Solitalea canadensis DSM 3403: one gene and its partners. The protein of the gene in region 3 interacts with the protein of the main gene of each other region in a pairwise test. Links are inferred from orthologs where the notes say so. Each region holds a gene or a part of one and is shown on either strand. Other genes may lie near its edges. The genes, in order: SOLCA_RS12655, groL and SOLCA_RS04455.

Region 1 (6,890 bases), 2.0 Mb from region 3 along the record:
GTGTGCTGAATGCTGATGCAATGCTGAATTTCCCTGATTTCAGAGCTTTTGAGCGCAGCTTTCAGTTAATGACACAAGTGAGTGGCCGGGCAGGCAGAAGAAGCAGCAGAGGCAAGGTAATCATACAAAGCAACCAACCTACTCATAAAGTTATTGAATGGGTTATGTACAATAAATATGAACCTTTCTTTAAAGCGGAGTTAGCAGAACGGAGTGGGTTTCATTATCCTCCATTCTATCGGCTTATACAAATTGATATTAAAAATAAAGACCAAAACCTGGCAAACCAATCTGCCGAGTTTTTAGCCAAAGAGTTAAGAAATCAGTTAGGAAAACGAATATTGGGTCCGGAAATACCACTAATATCTCGGATACGAAACTATTATATCAAAACAATTATGATCAAAATTGAGAAGGAAAATGTCTCAATTGGGAAGGTAAAGCAAGTTGTTCAGGCCGCTATCGATCACTTTTATACACAAAAAGAGAATCGTAACAGCCTGATCAAAATTGATGTAGATCCTTATTAATCTTCGAGTGAACCGAAATTGTACAACAGGGTTAAACCACCCAATGGGTTAAAATAGGTTTCATACCTGGTAGTAGCCGGTACAGATGTTTTAATCATTGTTGCACCTAAAGTATTCTGAATCTTTTCATGGAACCAAATCCCATTAAAGTTAGCCGTTGCAGAAATGGTAATTCTATCCATAGGATAAATTTTTACACCAATGAATGGAGTAAATCCAGCTCCATTGCGAATATTTTCCACAGAACTCAGCACACCTGATGGCGGAACAATTTTCCCATTATACTCTGACCTGAAATAAAAAACGTCAAGTCCGATTACAGGTCTTACGTTGTAATAAAAGAATTCTCGTTCAAAACCAACGCCTACTTTCAGTTGCTCATTAGCTCCTGTATAGCCGGGACAAGTCGGACAATCAGGTGCGGAATTATTGTCTTTTTGCTTAAGATAATCTACTCCGCCGCGAAAAGAGTACATGTTATTTCGTACCTTGAATATAATTCCGGTTACGCTATTTAACTGATAATCATTGTTGTTGAAATCAGAATTAGGTACAGCCATTTGTTCATTGTAACTCAAAATTTTGGCTCCAAGACTGAACCTGTACGGAGAAATGTTTTGTGCTTTCAGGGTATTGGCAAACAACACTGAAAAGAAAATTAATAAGGGAAACTTTAGTTTCATTTTTTTGGGGAGTAATTTTTGATTTAGCTTTTATTTAGATAATTGAACAAATATGCATAATTATTCGACGCCCTTATCAAATATTGAGCCAATTTTATTGTATTTTTGACATTTAATAACTATAATTTAAAATTAATGCTCGATTCGTATAAACATAAAGGATTAAGAAAGGTTTTAGTAAAGCAACTTAAAGAGAAGGGCATTAAGGATGAGGCTGTTCTAAAGGCAATTGAAAAAATACCGCGCCATTTTTTTGTTGAAAAATATGCTGCTGAAGTTGCTTATGCAGATAAAGCTCTGCAAATCGACGCGGGGCAAACGATTTCTCAACCATACACCGTGGCCTACCAAACCGAGCTTTTACACATACAAAAAGGTGAAAAAGTACTCGAGATCGGAACAGGCTCTGGCTACCAAACGTCCATTTTAGTGGAACTTGGTGCTAAAGTGTATACAATAGAACGACAAAAAGAATTATTTGATAAGACATTAAAGTTTCTGCCTACTCTTGGCTACACTGCAAACTTTTACTTGGGTGATGGTTCTAACGGTATTCCTGAAGAGGCTCCATTTAATAAAATACTAGTAACAGCCGGTGCTCCAAGCATTCCGGACACGCTGTTAAAACAACTGGCCATTGGTGGGATTTTAGTTATACCTGTTGGTGATGAAAAAGTACAAACCATGACAACCGTATTGCGGGTGTCTGAAAAAGAATACGAAAAGGTAGAATTCGCTCAGTTCAGGTTCGTTCCTCTGATTGGGGATAAAGCCTGGTAGTTTAGCTACTGGCTATTAGCTGTTAGCTGTTAGAAGTTTCTAATGGCTAAAGGCTAACGACTAAAAGCTAATAGCTAACCTAAAATTTCCTCGCTCTACCCAACTCCACTTTCGCGTCGCGCTCTTTTATACTATCTCGTTTATCGAATTCTTTCTTACCCTGAGCCAAACCAATTTCTATTTTGGCAAATCCACGTTCACTGATAAACATATATAAAGGTATTATGGTTAAACCTTTTTCCTTTGTGCGTTGTAACAGTTTTTTAAGCTCTTTTTTTTGCAATAGCAAAGCTCGATCTCTTTTTGACTCATGATTATAAAATGAACCATGAGAGTATTCTGCAATGTGCATGTTTCTAACATACAATTGTCCGTCAATAAACGCACAAAATGCATCACTAATATTTACTTTACTTTCACGGACAGATTTTATTTCTGTTCCTAACAATTTTATCCCTGCTGTATACTTATCAAGGATATGGTATTCAAAATAGGCTTTCTTGTTCTTTATATTTACGTTATTACCCGACATATTCAAAAAATGTTAGAACAAAGTATTTTGTTTAGATTAATATAAATACTCTTGTTCACTGATTATCTTTCACAATTAATACCGGCACTTTTACTTTGTGCCTTACGGTATCTACAGTTGCCCCAAAGATAACATCTTTTAACGCTTTATGTCCATGTGCACCCATCACTAAAAAATCAATTTCACTATTATTTACAATTTTAGCGATTGCCTTTGCCGGATTACCATATCCAATCTTCCCTTCTACCTTGTACCCCATCTTTTTGATTTCACTCACATACTTGTCAATATTTCGTTCATCACTACGCGTTTCAAAATCATTGATTGATTGTCCCAAATATTGGGCTCCTGCACTCTCTACAATGTGTATAAGTGTGTAATCAGCATCCTTTCCCCCTTGAACTAACGCATTTCTGATAGTGTGGCGATCCATCGCTGAAAAATCAATCGTGATAGCAATATTTTTATATTCGATAAAATCTGGTGAATCAATAGATAATGCAGTTCCATGAGGCACAAAATCATCTTTAGGACTTTTCCTTCTGATAAACGGAACAACTATTACATACAAAAGCAGGCAACCTGTTAAGATGGTTACCGGAAGAACAAGAATGTAAATATAAATTACATTGTCTCCTGCTGATACTAACCAGCCTGTTATTTCTTCGTACACCAGTTTCACGTTTAATGAAATGATTAAAGTAGCACTTATCCACGCCAGCACCTTTACCCAATTTTTAATGGCAAAACCATTCATCTGAGATTTATCACTGCAGAAATGGATTAATGGGATGATGGCAAATCCTAACTGCAGACTTAACACCACCTGACTTAAAACCAGAAGTTCTCCAAGTTTATCCTCCCCAAACCAAATAATTGTTATCATGGCTGGAGCTATTGCAATGATACGAGTGATCAAACGACGCAGCCACGGACGAATACGTAAATTTAAATAACCTTCCATTACAATTTGTCCGGCCAACGTTCCAGTTATAGTTGAACTTTGTCCAGATGCAATCAAGGCAACGGCAAATAATGCAGGAGCTAACGATCCAAATATAGAGGTAAGCAATTCATGAGCATCTTCAATATCTGCAATCTCAAAGTATCCGTTATTATGAAAAGCTGCTGCGGCCAGGATCAAAATTGAAGCATTAACCAAAAATGCAAGATTCAGCGCAATTGTGGTGTCAAAGAAATTGAATTTCAACGCTTCTTTAAGACTCCTTTGTTCATTTTCTATTTTCCTTGTTTGTACCAACGATGAATGAAGGTACAGATTATGAGGCATTACCGTTGCACCAATAATACCGATAGCAATGTATAAAGCTTCGCCACCTAAAATAGAAGGTTTAAAACCTCTAGCAATTTCCTTTACATCCGGCTGCGCAATAAACACGTCGACTAAAAATGCCATTCCAATAATAAAGACCATCGAAACAATAAACACTTCCATTGTTCGAATGCCTTTATTCATGAGGAACAGAATGATCAACGTATCCAATACCGTAATAGATACACCCCATATTAATGGCAAGCCAAACAGCAATTTTAACCCAATGGCCATACCGATAACTTCGGCTAAATCACAGGCAGCAATCGCTATTTCGGCTAATATGTATAATGGAATATTAATAAAGCTTGGGTAAGTTTTACGAGATGCCTGGGCAAGATCCAATCCACGTACAATTCCTAAACGGGCACTTAAACTTTGAAGTAACAAAGCCATTAAATTCGACATCAATAACACCCATATTAACTGATAGCCGAACTTACTTCCTCCTGCAATATCTGTAGCCCAGTTCCCGGGGTCCATATAACCAACGCTTACCAAATAAGCCGGGCCAATAAATGCCATAAACCGTTTCCATGGACTCTTTGATACTGGAATACTTACGCTTGAATGAACTTCGGCTAACGAACCGGAACTGTGTGCCTGTGACATAATTTTATTTTGCTACCAGAATATTATTTGCTACTTCCTTACTTAGAAAAAGCGTTCTACCATCGGCTGTTGAAACAATAACCGATTGATCGTATTCATTTTTTTCTTTGATTGTGATGGATGCGCCTAATCCGAGTTGTTGTTTTTCGAGGTATTGTAGGAAGGTATTGGTGTGGTCAGAAACACCGGCTATTTTTCCGGAATCTCCTTCATCAAGTTTTAACAGCTTATGAAAATTGGTTATGGAAAACACCCCATTTTTAGTAGGAATTGGGTCGCCATGGGGATCATATTTAGGAAAACCCAGGTATTCATCCAATCTATTTATCAATTTATCGGAATTAATATGTTCAAGTTCTTCCGCAATATCATGAACCTCGTCCCATTTAAAATTAAGCTTATTCACTAAAAAACACTCCCATAACCGGTGTTTTCTAATAATTTGAACGGCTATCTCCTCACCCTTTTTGGTAAGGCTGACTCCTTGGTAGCGTTCGTAATTTATTAATTTCTTATCCGCTAGTTTTTTTAACATATCTGTTACCGAAGCTGCCTTAGTATTCATCACTTCTGCAATTGCATTTGTGGTTACATTCCCTACAATGTGCTCGGTAAGCTTATAAATGGCTTTTAGATAGTTTTCTTCTGTAAATGAGTTCATAATTAAAGTCTGTCAAATCTAATATTTTTTTTAGACTAACCTAAATTTTCCAAATTTTTTTTCGGCAGAATATTGTTTGGTGGCAAATAAATTTGCTACTTTGTAGGAAATATAAAACAATGAACGGACATCATCTCGATAAGATAGACCTACACATTATCAAATTACTACAAAAAGACGGACGAATTACCAATTTGCAATTATCCAATGAGATAGGCCTTTCTCCCGCTCCCACTCTTGAGCGTGTTCGTAAGCTTGAAAATCAGGGATACATTAAAAGTTACCATGCTTCAGTTGATGAAGAGTCGTTAGGTTTTGGCGTAAAATGCTTTATTCAGATTACTATTAACCTAAATATTCCTGATGCCAGAAATAAATTCATTCAAAAAATCAATGCGATTGAGGATGTAGTAGAGTGTCATCACGTAACCGGTTCGTCAGACTTTGTTGTAAAGCTGGTTGCTAAAGACATGAAGGGTTACGAACGTATTATTTTGGAGAAACTAAGTAAAATTGAAGAAATTGGTCATCAAAGCTCAATGATGATTTTATCAAGCACCATTAAGCCTTCGTTGCCTATTGTTCTTGAGAAGTAATTTGCCAATCTATGGGAGCTAAACCTTCTTTGGTTAGGATCTCATTTGTTTTTGAAAAATGTCTGCAGCCTAAAAATCCATTATATGCCGAAAACGGTGATGGATGGGCTGCAGTCAAAATAAAATGCTTGTTTGCATCTATTAAAGCTGTTTTAGCTTTTGCATAATTCCCCCAAAGGATAAACACCAATCCTTTTTTCTTTTCAGATAACTTACGGATAACTGTATCTGTAAATTGCTCCCATCCTTTATTTTGATGCGAACCTGCTTGACTTGCCCTTACTGTAAGTGTTGCATTTAATAACAATACTCCTCTTTTGGCCCATTCTGTAAGTGTTCCATGATTGGGCGCCTGAATATTAAGATCTGCATCTAATTCTTTATAAATATTCTTTAATGAAGGTGGAACTGCTACTCCCTTTTGTACCGAAAAACATAGACCATGTGCCTGACCTGCTCCATGGTAAGGATCCTGGCCTAAAATAACTACTTTCACCTCATCGAACGGGGTATAAGTAAAGGCATTAAATATATCGGAGTTACTAGGATAGATTACAGCTCCATTGCTTTTCTCTTCTTGTAGGAAAGCCTTAAGCTTAACCATGTAATCTTTTTCAAATTCATCTTTCAATACAGCAAGCCATGAGGGCTCAAGCGAAACTGACATATAAAAAATTGTTATTTGACGCCAAGATAGTAGTTTTGGCCAAAAATTAATAGCAAAAAAAGGATATCTGCTTTGTCAAGCGTTTTTTATTGCAACTATTCCAACCATTTTTACGTATTAAGTATTGAAAAACAACCGAAGGTCATTTTTCACTTACTGACAATTAAAAACCGAATCTTTCATGAAAAAACTAAGCACATTATTCATAATTCTTTTAGGAGTTTTCAGCATTGTGACATCCTGTAAGGATAATGATGATCCGCAACCATCATTAGATGGTAAATGGTCATTGGTAAAAGCAGATGTAAAAGTTACTGATGGAAATGGAAACGTTGTTAATTCCTTTAATATTCCTATTTCGCAATTTGCTGAAAAAGATAAACTAGAGTTAGAATTTAACAATGGAAAAATCATTTCGCAGGTTGATGCAAATGGAAATGCTGTTGTTTCTTCGGTAAATTACCGTGTTGACAATAACACCCTGTTAGTAAAAGCT
Region 2 (6,781 bases), 3.7 Mb from region 3 along the record:
CATTAGTACGAACATTTGCAGGAGGATTGGCAAAAATACCTCCATTGCTTACCTGAATGCGAAGCTCATCATAGAAATGATAAGCATCCATCGTAATTGACCATGTTTCAATTGTTACAGAATCCTTTAACTGGAATGGTTTCTCTGTAAAAAGGCGTACCTTTTTAAAGTTTGCACTGTCAACAAACTCGTCATTCATGTAGTTCAGATCTTCAATTTTGTTTAGATAAATCCCATTCTTCTTGATTTTCATCCTACAAGCATCGCCCATTCCCTTCAGTTCTTTGCCGAAGAATTGTAATAGATATCCATCTTCATCTTGTCCAAGAGACTTTTCACGATATTCAAATGCAACGGAATCCACCAAAAAGCTTTGACGCATTGCTTCAGTCTGTGCCTCATATACTTCGCCATCGTATTCAATCCTAAGCAGGTATTTTTCACCTTCTATACTTCTGATATTTTTTATCAAAAACTTTCCGGTTGAAAATTCTTGGAGCGTTTCCGATTCACCGGAAACTGTTGTTAATGTTACTTTGGCACCGGATATCCATTGTGGAGTGGTATTAGAGAAGTAAGGAGATGTTTGCGCCAGTTTTATGGTATCTGGAACAGCCCTGTTTGTTAACCATCCGTCAACACTTAATAATGGTGGTCCAGCATCTAATTTTACATCCACAACATCTTCGCAGGAACTTAACATTAGCGCTGCAATGCACAGAGTAAATAATATATGTAGTTTTTTCATGCTATTATCTGAAATTAAAGTTGTAAGTAACCGATGGAATTGCTGAACCTATAATTGCTAATCGTTTTGCCTCAGTAACTTGTGGATTGTCTTCGTTTGGTTGGAAATAAATGGTATATGGATTTTTATGGAAATAGATATTATATATTGAGAACACCCAATTACTACTGAATTTGCTACCCGGTTTATGACGTGTATACAGCGTTGCTGATAAGTCTAAACGATTGTAAGATGGGATGCGGTAATTATTTCGCGTATTTGTTGTGTTGTGTGGTACAACGATACCATCAACTTCGTATCTGCCGTTCGGAAATGTGGTACTCACTCCGGTTGAATAGGTGAAAATAGCAGAGAAGTTCCAGCGCTTACTCATATCATAAATACCAACTATTGATAGGTTATGGGTTTTGTCGTATTTACTTGGATAATATTCGTTATTGTTAATTCCGTCTATTTGGCGCTCAGACTTAGATAAGGTATAGCTAATCCAGCCATTTAATTTTCCTGTGTTTTTCTTTAAGTAAAACTCAAGTCCGTAAGCTCGTGCATTTCCAAAAAGTAATTCACTTTCAAGGTTCTTATTCAGGAATAGTTCTGCTCCATCAATATAATCGATCTGATTCTGCATTTTCTTGTAAAAACCTTCCACCGAAAATTCGAACATATCGTTTTTGAAGTTACGGAAATAGCCGAGAGCCAATTGATCTGCCAATTCTGGTTTAATATTATTAGTGGTTGGCTGCCACACATCAAGTGGTGTTGCGGCTGTTGTATTTGAAATTAAATGCAAATATTGTGTGGTGCGATTATAGCTGGCTTTGATTGAAGATGCATCATTTAAGATATAACGCAATGAAACACGTGGTTCAAGATTGATATAGGTTTTAATAGCATCGCCTTTGTTATACGATTTCGGATTTACAGGGTCTTTTCGTTGTCCGTTAATGCCTTCGTATTCATAAACAGTGAAATTATCTTGACCACTCACATAGTCAAAAGCCGATAAACGCAAGCCATATTGAGCTGAAAGGTTATCCGTTATTTTTTGTTCATTGTCGATATATGCTGCATATTCCCGTCCGTTTTGTGTAGCTAATGCAATGTTGTTGAAAGAAGTGTTTCCCTCAGCTTTCTTTGCTTCACCTGGCTTAAAACGGTAGAAGGTAGCATTTGCTCCGAAACTTAATTTGTTGGAAGCACTTATGTAATAAGTAAAATCACCCTTTAAGGTTTGATTGATAATTCTTGAAGTCCAATCGAACGCATTTGTTCCAGTTGGTATACCTAGTGAATAATCATAATTGCTATAAACCCCGGTAAAGTTTACAAACAGGCTTGGATTAAAAGTGTGGTTCCAACGTAAGGTACCGGTTCCATTACCCCAATCCATGCCAAAACGATCATTAAATCCGAATTTATCCTTGCCAAAATAACCTGAAAGGTATAATCGGTTGTTCTCGTTAATTGTATAATTGGCTTTTCCGCTTAAATCATAAAAATAGGCGGTGTTTTTATTCAGGTTTTCATCAGATGATAGCTTTAGAAACAAATCTGCGTATGACCTACGTGCTGCAATAACGAACGATCCTTTTCCTTTTACGATAGGAGCCTCAGCCAGTAATCGTGTAGAAACCGTTCCAATACCTCCTGAAGTACTAAAGTTGTTCACATTTCCTTCCTTCATGCGAACATCAAGGATTGATGAAAGGCGTCCACCATACATAGCGGGAATACCTCCTTTGATTAGTTTTACATCTTTTACCGCATCCGGATCAAAAACAGAAAAGAAACCAAACAGATGGGAACTATTATACACTGGTGATTCATCCAATAAAATAAGATTCTGGTCAACACCACCCCCTCTAACATTGAAACCCGATGAACCTTCACCAACTGTGCTTATTCCTGGCAATAATTGAATGCTTCTTACAATATCAACTTCTCCCATCAAAGCAGGCATCTTTTGGATAGATTTCATCTCCAACTTATTAACACCCATTTCCATGCTGGTAACGTTTTTCTTTATTCCTGCTGAGCTGACAACAACTTCATCAATTTGTTTACCATCTGATTCCAGGTTTATATTGATGGTGGTAGCTGTTGTTACGTTGATTTTTCTTTCAACAGATTTAAAACCGAGGTATTGAAATACAACCGTATAATTTCCGGGAGTAACACTTAAGGAGTAAAAACCATAATTGTTTGTGGCAACTCCAACTCCGTTTTCTTTAAGAAATACCGAAGCGCCAATAATACTTTCGCCGTTTGCACTTTGTTTAACATAACCGCTGATGGTTGTTTTGTTTTTCTGTTGTGCAAAAGCAGTAGTACACCATACAAGCAATAGAAAAACTATGCATGGCCTTTTTAAATTAGAATATAACATACAGGTGTAGAAAGTAGACTTGTTTAGTTTGACAGTTTAGTGTTTGACATAATAATCGTTGCAAAGCTATTACAACTTGTTAAAGCTTTTAAACGTTGTATATTAAATAATTGTATAATGTTTGATACAGGAGTCATAACTATTTTCTTTTTTGTTTTTAAGTAAAGACAACTCAAATATACTTTACCCCTATCCACCGAACAGGAATTTTTATACGAAACGTATATTCTAGGGGTTAAACTAAAAGAAAACTTATACGAAGCTTAATTATGTATTTAAAAATAGATCTCATTTTATGAGCTGACTACTCTTTTAATCTTTTCATTCTTATTTCTAAGATCAATTCCGCCTTCAGTAACGGATTTTAAATTTGCGAGGTAAAAAGTCCATCCTTCAGAACAACCCAAATGATAATACACTCTTGATTGTTCATCTGTAGGAATCTCTGATTGTGTTAATTCCACAATTGTTTCCCCTTCTTCCTGTTTTAACGTAATGCTTACAATTCCCGCCTTACCAAAAGTGAATTTTAAAAAATCTTTTCCATTTAAATCTACTACCTGGCCATGCTCAACGCTGTCATCATCATATCCAAACCACATCCACTCATAAGTATCGTTAACCTTAATCGGCTCATCCCGATCCCTGATAATATTTTCTGTTGATTTAAATTCAGCTTTTCTAAGGAAAAAGTTTTCCAATCCTTCCCGAGTAGTCCATGCTGAATATAGAGTGTTAATACTGGCATTAACAGGGATTCTTTTAGTGAACTGAGTCCAGTTGTATGTTTCCATAGTGATAAGTTAATATTTTATTAGAAGTGTATTCAAGATTATATAAATATATGAAAATTGTGTATGCTGTTGAATATTAGTATATTCAATAATAGGTTTCGAATATTTATTTAATCGTAAAGAAAAATCTTATGAGTATTTCACTAGACTTTAAGCAAGAAATAATAACGCTTTTTATTGACAAAAAAGAAGCGATTTTGAGTGAAGTAAGCGAAGATCAGGAAGATAAAATTATTGGAGCCGAATCAGAAGAAGATAATCCCGACACCTATGAGAGTACCGCAGAACAGGTACTAGATGAGGCAGATTTGGAATCTAAACCTATCGGATTTTTAACTGAAGAAATTAATTCACTGAAGTCGATAAACCTGGAAGTTGCTGTAAATGAAGTTAGTTTTGGGGCCCTGGTACATACCAACTATGCCTATTTTTTAATTGGGGCGGCACAAGAACCGTTTATGCATAATGGAAGTAAATTTATCGGGCTTTCAACAGAAGCACCTTTGTTTCAAAAGATGGAAGGATTAAAAGCAAAGGCGGAATTTCATTTTGGAACTATCGAGTACATTATCTTCGACATTATATGAGAAAAAACAAAGGCTTCCGATTAGGGAAGCCTTTATTTTTATTATTGAAAGCTAATTAAAGCTATCGTGATATTACATCATACCACCCATGCCGCCCATACCTGGAGCACCACCATGAGCATGACCTTTATCTTCTTCAGGCTCATCAGCTAATACACACTCAGTTGTTAACAACATAGATGCAATTGAAGCTGCGTTTTCTAAAGCAACACGTGATACTTTAGTAGGATCGATTACACCGGCAATGATAAGGTTTTCGTAACGGTTTTCACGAGCGTTGTATCCGAAGTCATCAGCACCTTCTTTAACTTTTTGAACTACGATAGAACCTTCAATACCTGCGTTTTCACAGATTTGACGTAAAGGCTCTTCAATAGCGCGCTTAATGATAGCGATACCAGTAGTCTCGTCGTCATTATGGCCTTTTAAGTTTTCTAATGCAGCGATCGCACGGATAAATGCAACACCACCACCAGCAACGATACCTTCTTCTACAGCAGCACGAGTTGCATGTAATGCATCATCAACACGGTCTTTTTTCTCTTTCATTTCTACTTCGGTAGCTGCACCAACGTAAAGAACTGCAACACCGCCAGCTAATTTAGCCAAACGCTCTTGTAGTTTTTCTTTGTCGTAATCAGAAGTAGTAGACTCAATCTGAGCTTTGATTTGGTTAACGCGAGCAACGATATCTTCTTTCTTACCAGCTCCGTTGATAACAGTAGTATTATCTTTATCGATAACTACTTTCTCAGCCTGACCTAAGTAAGTTAAATCAGCGTTTTCTAACTTGTAACCACGCTCTTCAGAAATAACAGTACCACCAGTTAAGATAGCGATGTCTTCCAACATAGCTTTACGACGATCGCCAAAACCTGGAGCTTTAACAGCGGCAACTTTTAAACGACCTTGGATTTTATTTACCACCAAAGTAGCTAAAGCTTCACCTTCAAGATCTTCAGCGATGATCAATAAAGGACGGCCTGTTTGAACTTGTTTTTCCAAAATTGGCAACAACTCTTTCATTGAAGAGATCTTCTTGTCGTAGATCAAAATGTAAGGGTTTTCCAACTCAGCTTCCATTTTGTCAGCATTGGTTACGAAGTAAGGAGAAAGATAACCACGATCAAATTGCATACCTTCTACAACCTCTACAGTTGTATCAGTTCCTTTAGCTTCTTCAACAGTGATAACGCCTTCTTTTTTAACTTTTTCCATTGCTTCAGCGATCAATGAACCGATAACCTCGTCATTATTAGCTGAAATGGTAGCAACTTGCTTGATTTTGTTGTTATCATCACCAACTGCTTTAGACTGCTCTTTTAAGTTAATAATAACAGCAGCAACTGCTTTGTCGATACCACGTTTTAAATCCATAGGATTTGCACCGGCAGCAACGTTTTTAACACCAGCAGTAACAATTGCCTGAGCTAATACAGTTGCAGTAGTAGTACCATCACCTGCGATGTCTGCAGTTTTAGAAGCTACTTCTTTAACCATCTGAGCACCCATGTTTTCTAAAGCATCTTTCAGTTCGATTTCTTTTGCAACTGAAACACCGTCTTTAGTGATTGAAGGAGCGCCAAATTTTTTATCAATAATTACGTTACGGCCTTTAGGACCTAAGGTAACTTTAACAGCGTTTGCTAAAGTATCAACACCGCGCTTTAAAGCGTCACGTGCTTCAACATTGTATTTAACTAATTTTGCCATGTTCTTTTAACTTGAATAATGTGTTAATTGGATTTGAGATGTATGATAGGAGACGTGAGATTGAAAAAGTCTCAACTCTTTTGTCTCAAATCTCAGCTCTAGATTTAGATAACCGCGTAAATATCAGATTCACGCATAATTAAATACTCTTTACCTTCATAAGTGATCTCGGTACCAGCATATTTGCCATACAGAACGGTATCGCCTACTTTCACAGTCATTGGTTCGTCTTTTTTACCGTTACCAACAGCTACAATAGTACCTTGTTGAGGTTTTTCTTTAGCAGTATCAGGAATAATGATACCACCTGCGGTAGTCGTTTCTGCAGGAGCAGCTTCTACTACTACTCTATCTGCGATAGGTTTAATATTTAATGACATAGTTCTATGATAATTATTAATTTATTAACGTCCCATTTTCAACAGAGATTGTGCCAAATTGAATAAGACTGTTTGTAAGGATTCTTTTGTCAGTTTTTATGTCAGTGTCGGTTAATATTGATTTAATACAAGTGAAATTTTGGCAGTTTCGGTGTTAGTACGTAGAAAAACGT
Region 3 (6,648 bases):
TGTTCCAGTATTTCAAAAGTTTCACCAAAAAGCAACTGGGTAACAATTTCACTTCTGTCGCTTGCCTCCGCTCTTACCGGAATAACACTTAAATTGCAAATGCCATAAGGAGTTTTTAACTCCGGATGAGCTTGCAGTAATTCACCTTGTAGATTTGCTGTATTAGTCATAATCTCATAAACTGACTTTGTTCTATCAAAAATAAGAAAGGGAAACAACAATGTTGCTTCCCTTTCAATATTTTACGTTTTATAGCTAAAATGGTTATCTGATTTATTATTCAGCGTGTAACCAATCTTTTTTAGCCAATAAATCTTCTTTGGATTCACGGATGTCTTCATCATCAACACAACAATCAACCGGACATACTGCCGCACATTGTGGTTCATCATGGAAACCAACACACTCGGTACATTTATCAGGAACGATGTAATATACTTCATCAGAAATTGGCGCTTGCAAAGCGTCTGCATCAAGAGAAGTTCCATCACCGAAGTCTATTAAACCTTTTAATGCAGTCCCATCTGAAAACTTCCACGAAGCACCCGCATCATAAATGGCATTATTTGGGCATTCTGGTTCGCAGGCACCGCAGTTAATGCATTCTTCTGTGATCTTTATTGCCATATCATTAAACTTATTGGGGTTTTCTTAATTTTGTGCAAATATAACATTTCAGGAACGATTTCGTTTTTGAAAATAACAATTAATATGCCGCACACTTCAATTAATGACACTGTTAAGACTTTTGCTTCATTGGGCAAGGTACTTTTCAATCCATCCGACGAACTCAATTCACTGATCAACAGTGCAGAACATTATAACACCTGGTTTACTCCCGACTATACGAAAGAGGCCATCTTGGCAATCGCCAGGTCACTTTCTGAAGAAAACCTTTCGAAATGGCTGTCTGCCTACACCGATAAATGGAGCCAATCTGATGCTAAAACCGTTGGATTAATACTAGCCGGCAACATTCCGTTAGTCGGTTTTCACGATATCTTATGCGTATTAATATCGGGACACAAAGCACTTATAAAGTTATCTTCACAGGACAATAAGTTAATTCCTTATATCCTGAAAGAGCTTATTAAGATTAACCCGATTTATGCTGATAAGTTTGAATTTATAGAACGATTAAATGTTTTTGATGCTGTAATTGCCACAGGAAGCAATAACAGTTCCCGCTATTTTGATCATTATTTCGGAAAATACCCTCATATTATCCGCAAAAACAGAAATTCAGTGGCTGTTCTTACCGGTAATGAAACACCTGAAGATTTCAACCAACTGGGAAAAGATATTTTCTGGTATTTTGGTTTAGGCTGCCGTAATGTGTCTAAACTATACGTTCCTAATGGCTATTCTTTTATTAAGTTTTTCGAAGGGATTGAATCCTACAAACCAATTATTTACCATAATAAATATGCCAATAACTTCGATTATAATCTCACGTTGCTGATGATGAATCGTATTAAGTATTATGAAAATAACTTCTTAATGCTGAGCGAAAATGCAGGTTATGCCTCTCCTATTTCATCATTACATTATGAATTTTATGAAGACGAAGCAGCGTTAAAACAGCGTTTAAAAGATGATGCAGAACAGATTCAGTGTGTAGTTAGCAAAGGAGGCAGCTTCGGGAATAGCTTACCGTTTGGTAAAGCCCAACAACCCGAGCTATGGGATTATGCAGACGGTGTTGATACAATGGAGTTTTTGTTGGAGATGTAAATGTTTAATGTTTTGTCATGCTGAGGAACGAAGCATCTGTTACATATTCGCATTGAAGGAACAGATCCTTCCTTCGTCAGGATGACACACTAATTGTTATCATAGTTAGTATTAAATAAACGCGCAACCCGCAACACAAAACCCGTAATAATTTATATTTTTGAACCAAACCTTTTAAACTAACGATATTTTGTATATTTTAAAAGTCAAAGGAGTTGCTAAAATTCCTGATTATGTTCAGTTACGTGATGAGAAATTCACATTACTGGCTTATTTTCGTGTAGACAGGCCCGAGAAATCTTTAGAAAAAATTGGACTGGCTGAAAAACAGGAATATATATTGAACTTAGTAAAAGACTTACCTTTCGGAAAAATAGTAAAACTGGAGATCTGATGATTCAAAACGTAATAAAACTTGATAACGTAGATATTTACCAACAGAAACATCTGGTGTTGTCAAATGTTTCTTTAAGCATTGATAAAGGCGAATTTGTTTACCTGATCGGTTCTACCGGTAGTGGAAAAAGCAGTTTATTAAAAGTTTTGTATGCTGATTTGCATGTTCAGCAAGGACAAGGAATGGTTGCAGGCTTCAATCTGAAAAACATTAAAGATGCAGAAGTACCTTTTCTTCGTCGTAAATTGGGTATTGTGTTTCAGGATTTTCAGCTACTTACAGATCGTACAGTTGAAGAAAACCTTGAATTTGTTTTGAAAGCCACAGGATGGAATAATGACAAATCGATGAATGAACGTATCCTTGAGTCATTGGACAATGTAGGTATGCGTTCTAAACTGAAAAAATACCCACACGAGCTTTCAGGAGGTGAACAGCAGCGTATTGTTATTGCACGTGCCTTGTTAAATCATCCTGAAATTATTTTGGCAGATGAGCCAACCGGTAATCTCGATCCTGATATTTCAGCAGAAATTTTATTACTACTAAAAAAGATCAGTGAAGCTGGAACTGCTGTTTTAATGGCTACACATGATCACTATACAATCAATAAATTCCCTCAACGAATCATCAAATGTGAGAATGGAAAATTGATTGACAATGCGGTGCTGACACTTTAAGTCCATGGACAATAGTCCATAGTCCATAGTGAATATCTGACTCAGGATTCAATCTATGGACCATCGACTATGGTCTAACAGAACTGACTTTTTAATCAACAAATTCTGCAAAAACTGACAGCCTGTCGGTTAAATAGTTATTGGCAATATTTTTGACGTTGCTGCATTAATTCACAATAACCTTATAAATCAACCTGAGATATGTTGAAGAATAAGAAAAAACACATGGAAAATAAAGATAATCAGTTTCACGAGGAGTTTATAGATAACACTGCCGATGCGGCGGAAGTTCAGGAAAGTATGGCAGTAAGTGAAGAAGTAGAGTCGCCTGAAAAGGTTTTAAAGGAAGAATTGGATCTGGCGAATGAAAAATATCTTCGTTTGTATGCTGAGTTTGACAATTTCCGTCGTCGTACTTCTAAAGAACGAGTGGATTTAATTCAAAGTGCCGGAAAAGATGTCATTAAGTCTTTACTTCCCATTTTAGACGATTTTGATCGTGCTTTCAAGTCCTTTGAAGGAAAAGAAAACGATCCGGCTATTGAGGGAGTAATACTCATTGCCAACAAATTTAAAAATGCGCTCACACAACAAGGTGTTAAAGAAATGGAAGCTATCGGTTTACCGTTTGATGCCGATTTGCACGAAGCAATTACTAATATCCCTGCTCCTTCTGATGATATGAAAGGCAAGGTAATTGACGTGGTTGAAAAAGGATATTATTTAAACGATAAGGTAATTCGTTACGCAAAAGTAGTTGTAGGAGCTTAATAGCATGTCGACCAAAAGAGATTATTACGATATTTTAGGTGTTTCACGGTCAGCTAGCGCTGAAGAAATCAAAAAAGCTTACCGCAAGTTAGCGATTAAGTACCACCCTGATAAAAACCCTGGTGACAAAGAAGCCGAAGACAATTTTAAAGAAGCAGCAGAAGCTTATGAAATACTGAGTAATGCTGAAAAACGTCAGCGCTATGACCAGTTCGGTCATCGTGCGAGTGCAGCAGGAGGTGGTGGATACGGCGGAGGTAACATGAATATGGATGATATTTTCAGCCAGTTCGGTGATATTTTCGGTGGAGCACATCCTTTTGAAAGTTTCTTTGGTGGCGGCGGTGGACGTAGCAATGGTGGACGTAGAGTACCAAGAGGATCTAATCTTCGGATCAAAGTAAAACTTACTTTGGAAGAAATTGCTAACGGTGTTGAAAAAACTATTAAAGTTCAAAAACAAGTTAGCTGTACAACCTGTAGCGGAACAGGAGCTAAAGGTGGATCTTCTTTTAAAACCTGTTCAACTTGTAATGGAAGCGGAAATGTGCGTCGTGTAACCAACACCATTTTAGGTCAGATGGCTACTACAAGCACCTGCCCTACTTGTCATGGTGAAGGACAAATTATTACCGACCGTTGTACATCTTGTCACGGAGAAGGTGTTGTAAGAGGAGAAGAAACCTTAAAAATCAATATTCCTGCCGGTGTAAGTGATGGTATGCAACTTTCGTTAAGTGGTAAAGGTAATGCGGCTCCTCGCGGAGGTGTAGCAGGTGACCTGATCATCTTAATCGAAGAAGTAGAGCACGAAACGCTTAAACGTGATGGCAATAACATTGTTTACGACTTGTATTTAAGCTTTGCTGATGCTGCATTGGGTACTTCAGTTGAAATTCCTACAATCGATGGCAAAGCTCGTATCAAAATTGATCCGGGAACACAAGGCGGAAAAATCCTTCGTTTAAAAGGCAAGGGTATTAAAGAGGTGAACAGTTATGTTCGTGGTGATCAATTAGTACACGTAAACATCTGGACACCTAAAAATCTTTCAAGTGATGAAAAAGCAATACTGGAGAAATTGAAAGACTCTCCGAATTTTAAACCGAATCCGGGTAAAAATGAAAAAAGCTTTTTTGAAAAAATGAAAGAGTTTTTTGAATAGTAAGATTCAAGATTCGCACTAGATAAATAAAACAAACCCTTCCGACTAATTTGGAAGGGTTTTGTTTTTTATATTGATAGTATCTATTCAGCAGGGTTACAACATTTAACTATTTTGTAGAGGAAATATCTGTGTTCATAACTTCCCTCTCTTCCGTACGCGTCTGGTTCCATCCTGCAAACTTTTGTATTAAAACCACTAAAGGTATAATAGTGAGATGTGTTATAGTCATTCATTGACACAATGTAATACCTTACCGATATGGCAACTACTTCATTATTTTTAAACTTTGACAAAGGTACTTTTACACCATTACCAGGATCATGATACCAATAAGGTGTGGGTGGAGTAAATGTAAATGGGTCAATTAAAAGTTTACTTTCAGGACCAACAAAGTAATGGTTATCATAAATAATTCCTACATTATTGTCTGGCTGGATATATAAATAATCCTCATCCATATAAATTTTAACGTATCCCCATTTTTCATCAAAGCTTTCATCGATGTATTTATTCCCATCGTAAATCCTAACCAATTTTGACACTGGTGCCATGAGTTCCTCTCCACAAGTTTGAATTGGTACTCCTAAGTCATTCACGTGTTTTTCAGAAGTATTTAAATATGGGCAGGCTTTGTCAGCATCTTTCTGACAGCTTAGGAAGCTCACCAGAACTCCCATAAGTAGTAGTGTTTTTTTCATAGAGCGTAAGTATTATTGTTATTCAGTTGTTTCACAACAAGGAAAGACTTTGTATGGTACCTGAGTTGGAGAGAATAGATTCCAATAAACAATATAAGGCCCTAGATAAATATTATCGACCAATAATTTGGGTTCTACAATTAGTTTTACATTAGGATTAAAATCTGACAGCGGAATCTTAAGGATTAAGTTAACATTAGAAGTGTACTTCTTTGTGTCCTGAACCACTCCCTCCGGATATACAAAAACCTCAAAATCTATATCATCATCAAAATACCACCCGGGATCATCTAATACCTTAACATATAAATACTTGCTATCATTATATACTACAAACTTTCCATAGAACGTATAACCGTCAATTGGATATCCATAAGTATCAATATCATCAAAAGGGTGATCTTCCGGGACGGAATAAGAACTGTAATAGCCGTAAGGGATGATCAACTCTTCTCCACAAGTCTGTATGGGAACCCCTAAATCATTCACGTGTTTTTCAGTTGCATTTAAATATGGGCAGGCTTTGTCAGCGTCTTTCTGACAGCTTAGGAAGCTCAGCAGAATTCCCATAAGCAGCAGTGTTTTTTTCATAGTGCGTAAAGATTAATTCGTTATTCATTAGGTCTGCAGCATGGATTAATTGTATATAGAAAATAACGCGGATATATAGTATAACCGACATAATCATATTTATATTCGGGAAGCCCCTCCTCAGCGACATAAGCAAGATTATCAGAATAGAAATATCCTTCGTCACCATCTATTCGGTACTTTGAATAGAATAATATGGCCACTTTCTCATTAGGAGAAAATGTATTTAGAGGAATTTTGTACTTTGGTGTTTTACTTTGATGAAAATATTTCGTTTTTTTTTCAGGATCATCTTGAATCAAAATATTTTCAGGACCAACATAAATTAAATAATCATACTCATAGTTATTATCTATATTCTCGTATTCAAAATATAAGTATTTGGCATCTTGATAGACCTTTAATTTTCCATAATTTTCTACAAACCAACTATTGCCAGGTTCAAACAATTGAAATAGTTTATAAAAAATTAAGTCTTTAACTATCGTTTCCCCACACGTCTGTATTGGTACCCCTAAATCATTTACATGTTTTTCAGTAGTATTTAAATAAGGACAGGCTTTGTCAGCATCTTTCTGACAGCTTAGGAAACTCACTAGAATCCCCATA

What was found.
Region 1: the proteins of SOLCA_RS04455 (region 3) and SOLCA_RS12655 interact in binary tests that used the Escherichia coli proteins (3 or more experiments, as listed by UniProt). The link is inferred for Solitalea canadensis DSM 3403 from one-to-one orthologs.
Region 2: the proteins of SOLCA_RS04455 (region 3) and groL interact in binary tests that used the Escherichia coli proteins (3 or more experiments, as listed by UniProt). The link is inferred for Solitalea canadensis DSM 3403 from one-to-one orthologs.

What each region holds. Positions count from the first base shown.
Region 1 is NC_017770.1:3,067,316-3,074,205, forward strand. The notes cover bases 2,026-5,007. They hold SOLCA_RS12655 (Nramp family divalent metal transporter), read right to left. Parts: upstream 4,471-5,007; coding sequence 2,581-4,470; downstream 2,026-2,580. Other genes in these bases: smpB (SsrA-binding protein SmpB), read right to left, coding at 2,073-2,525; SOLCA_RS12660 (metal-dependent transcriptional regulator), read right to left, coding at 4,475-5,007. In the rest of the region: replication restart helicase PriA, read left to right, coding at 1-530; SOLCA_RS12640 (hypothetical protein), read right to left, coding at 527-1,213; SOLCA_RS12645 (protein-L-isoaspartate(D-aspartate) O-methyltransferase), read left to right, coding at 1,349-1,993; more of SOLCA_RS12660, read right to left, coding at 5,008-5,131; SOLCA_RS12665 (Lrp/AsnC family transcriptional regulator), read left to right, coding at 5,251-5,727; ung (uracil-DNA glycosylase), read right to left, coding at 5,708-6,394; SOLCA_RS12675 (lipocalin-like domain-containing protein), read left to right, coding at 6,576-6,890. UniProt on the Escherichia coli protein: H(+)-stimulated, divalent metal cation uptake system. Involved in manganese and iron uptake. Can also transport cadmium, cobalt, zinc and to a lesser extent nickel and copper. Involved in response to reactive oxygen.
Region 2 is NC_017770.1:4,793,410-4,800,190, forward strand. What follows is about bases 3,909-6,781. They hold groL (chaperonin GroEL), read right to left. Parts: upstream 6,229-6,781; coding sequence 4,588-6,228; downstream 3,909-4,587. Other genes in these bases: SOLCA_RS20210 (SRPBCC family protein), read right to left, coding at 3,909-3,928; SOLCA_RS20215 (hypothetical protein), read left to right, coding at 4,060-4,515; SOLCA_RS20225 (co-chaperone GroES), read right to left, coding at 6,333-6,608. Also shown: SOLCA_RS20200 (DUF4249 domain-containing protein), read right to left, coding at 1-748; SOLCA_RS20205 (TonB-dependent receptor), read right to left, coding at 753-3,134; more of SOLCA_RS20210, read right to left, coding at 3,428-3,908.
Region 3 is NC_017770.1:1,068,783-1,075,430, reverse strand. The notes cover bases 2,058-4,797. They hold SOLCA_RS04455 (nucleotide exchange factor GrpE), read left to right. Parts: upstream 2,058-3,012; coding sequence 3,013-3,582; downstream 3,583-4,797. Other genes in these bases: dnaJ (molecular chaperone DnaJ), read left to right, coding at 3,587-4,747; SOLCA_RS04460 (cell division ATP-binding protein FtsE), read left to right, coding at 2,128-2,811; SOLCA_RS04465 (hypothetical protein), read left to right, coding at 2,058-2,128. In the rest of the region: SOLCA_RS04480 (C40 family peptidase), read right to left, coding at 1-170; SOLCA_RS04475 (4Fe-4S dicluster domain-containing protein), read right to left, coding at 277-627; SOLCA_RS04470 (acyl-CoA reductase), read left to right, coding at 712-1,734; more of SOLCA_RS04465, read left to right, coding at 1,925-2,057; SOLCA_RS04445 (hypothetical protein), read right to left, coding at 4,831-5,448; SOLCA_RS04440 (hypothetical protein), read right to left, coding at 5,467-6,039; SOLCA_RS04435 (hypothetical protein), read right to left, coding at 6,060-6,648. UniProt on the Escherichia coli protein: Participates actively in the response to hyperosmotic and heat shock by preventing the aggregation of stress-denatured proteins, in association with DnaK and GrpE. It is the nucleotide exchange factor for DnaK and may function as a thermosensor.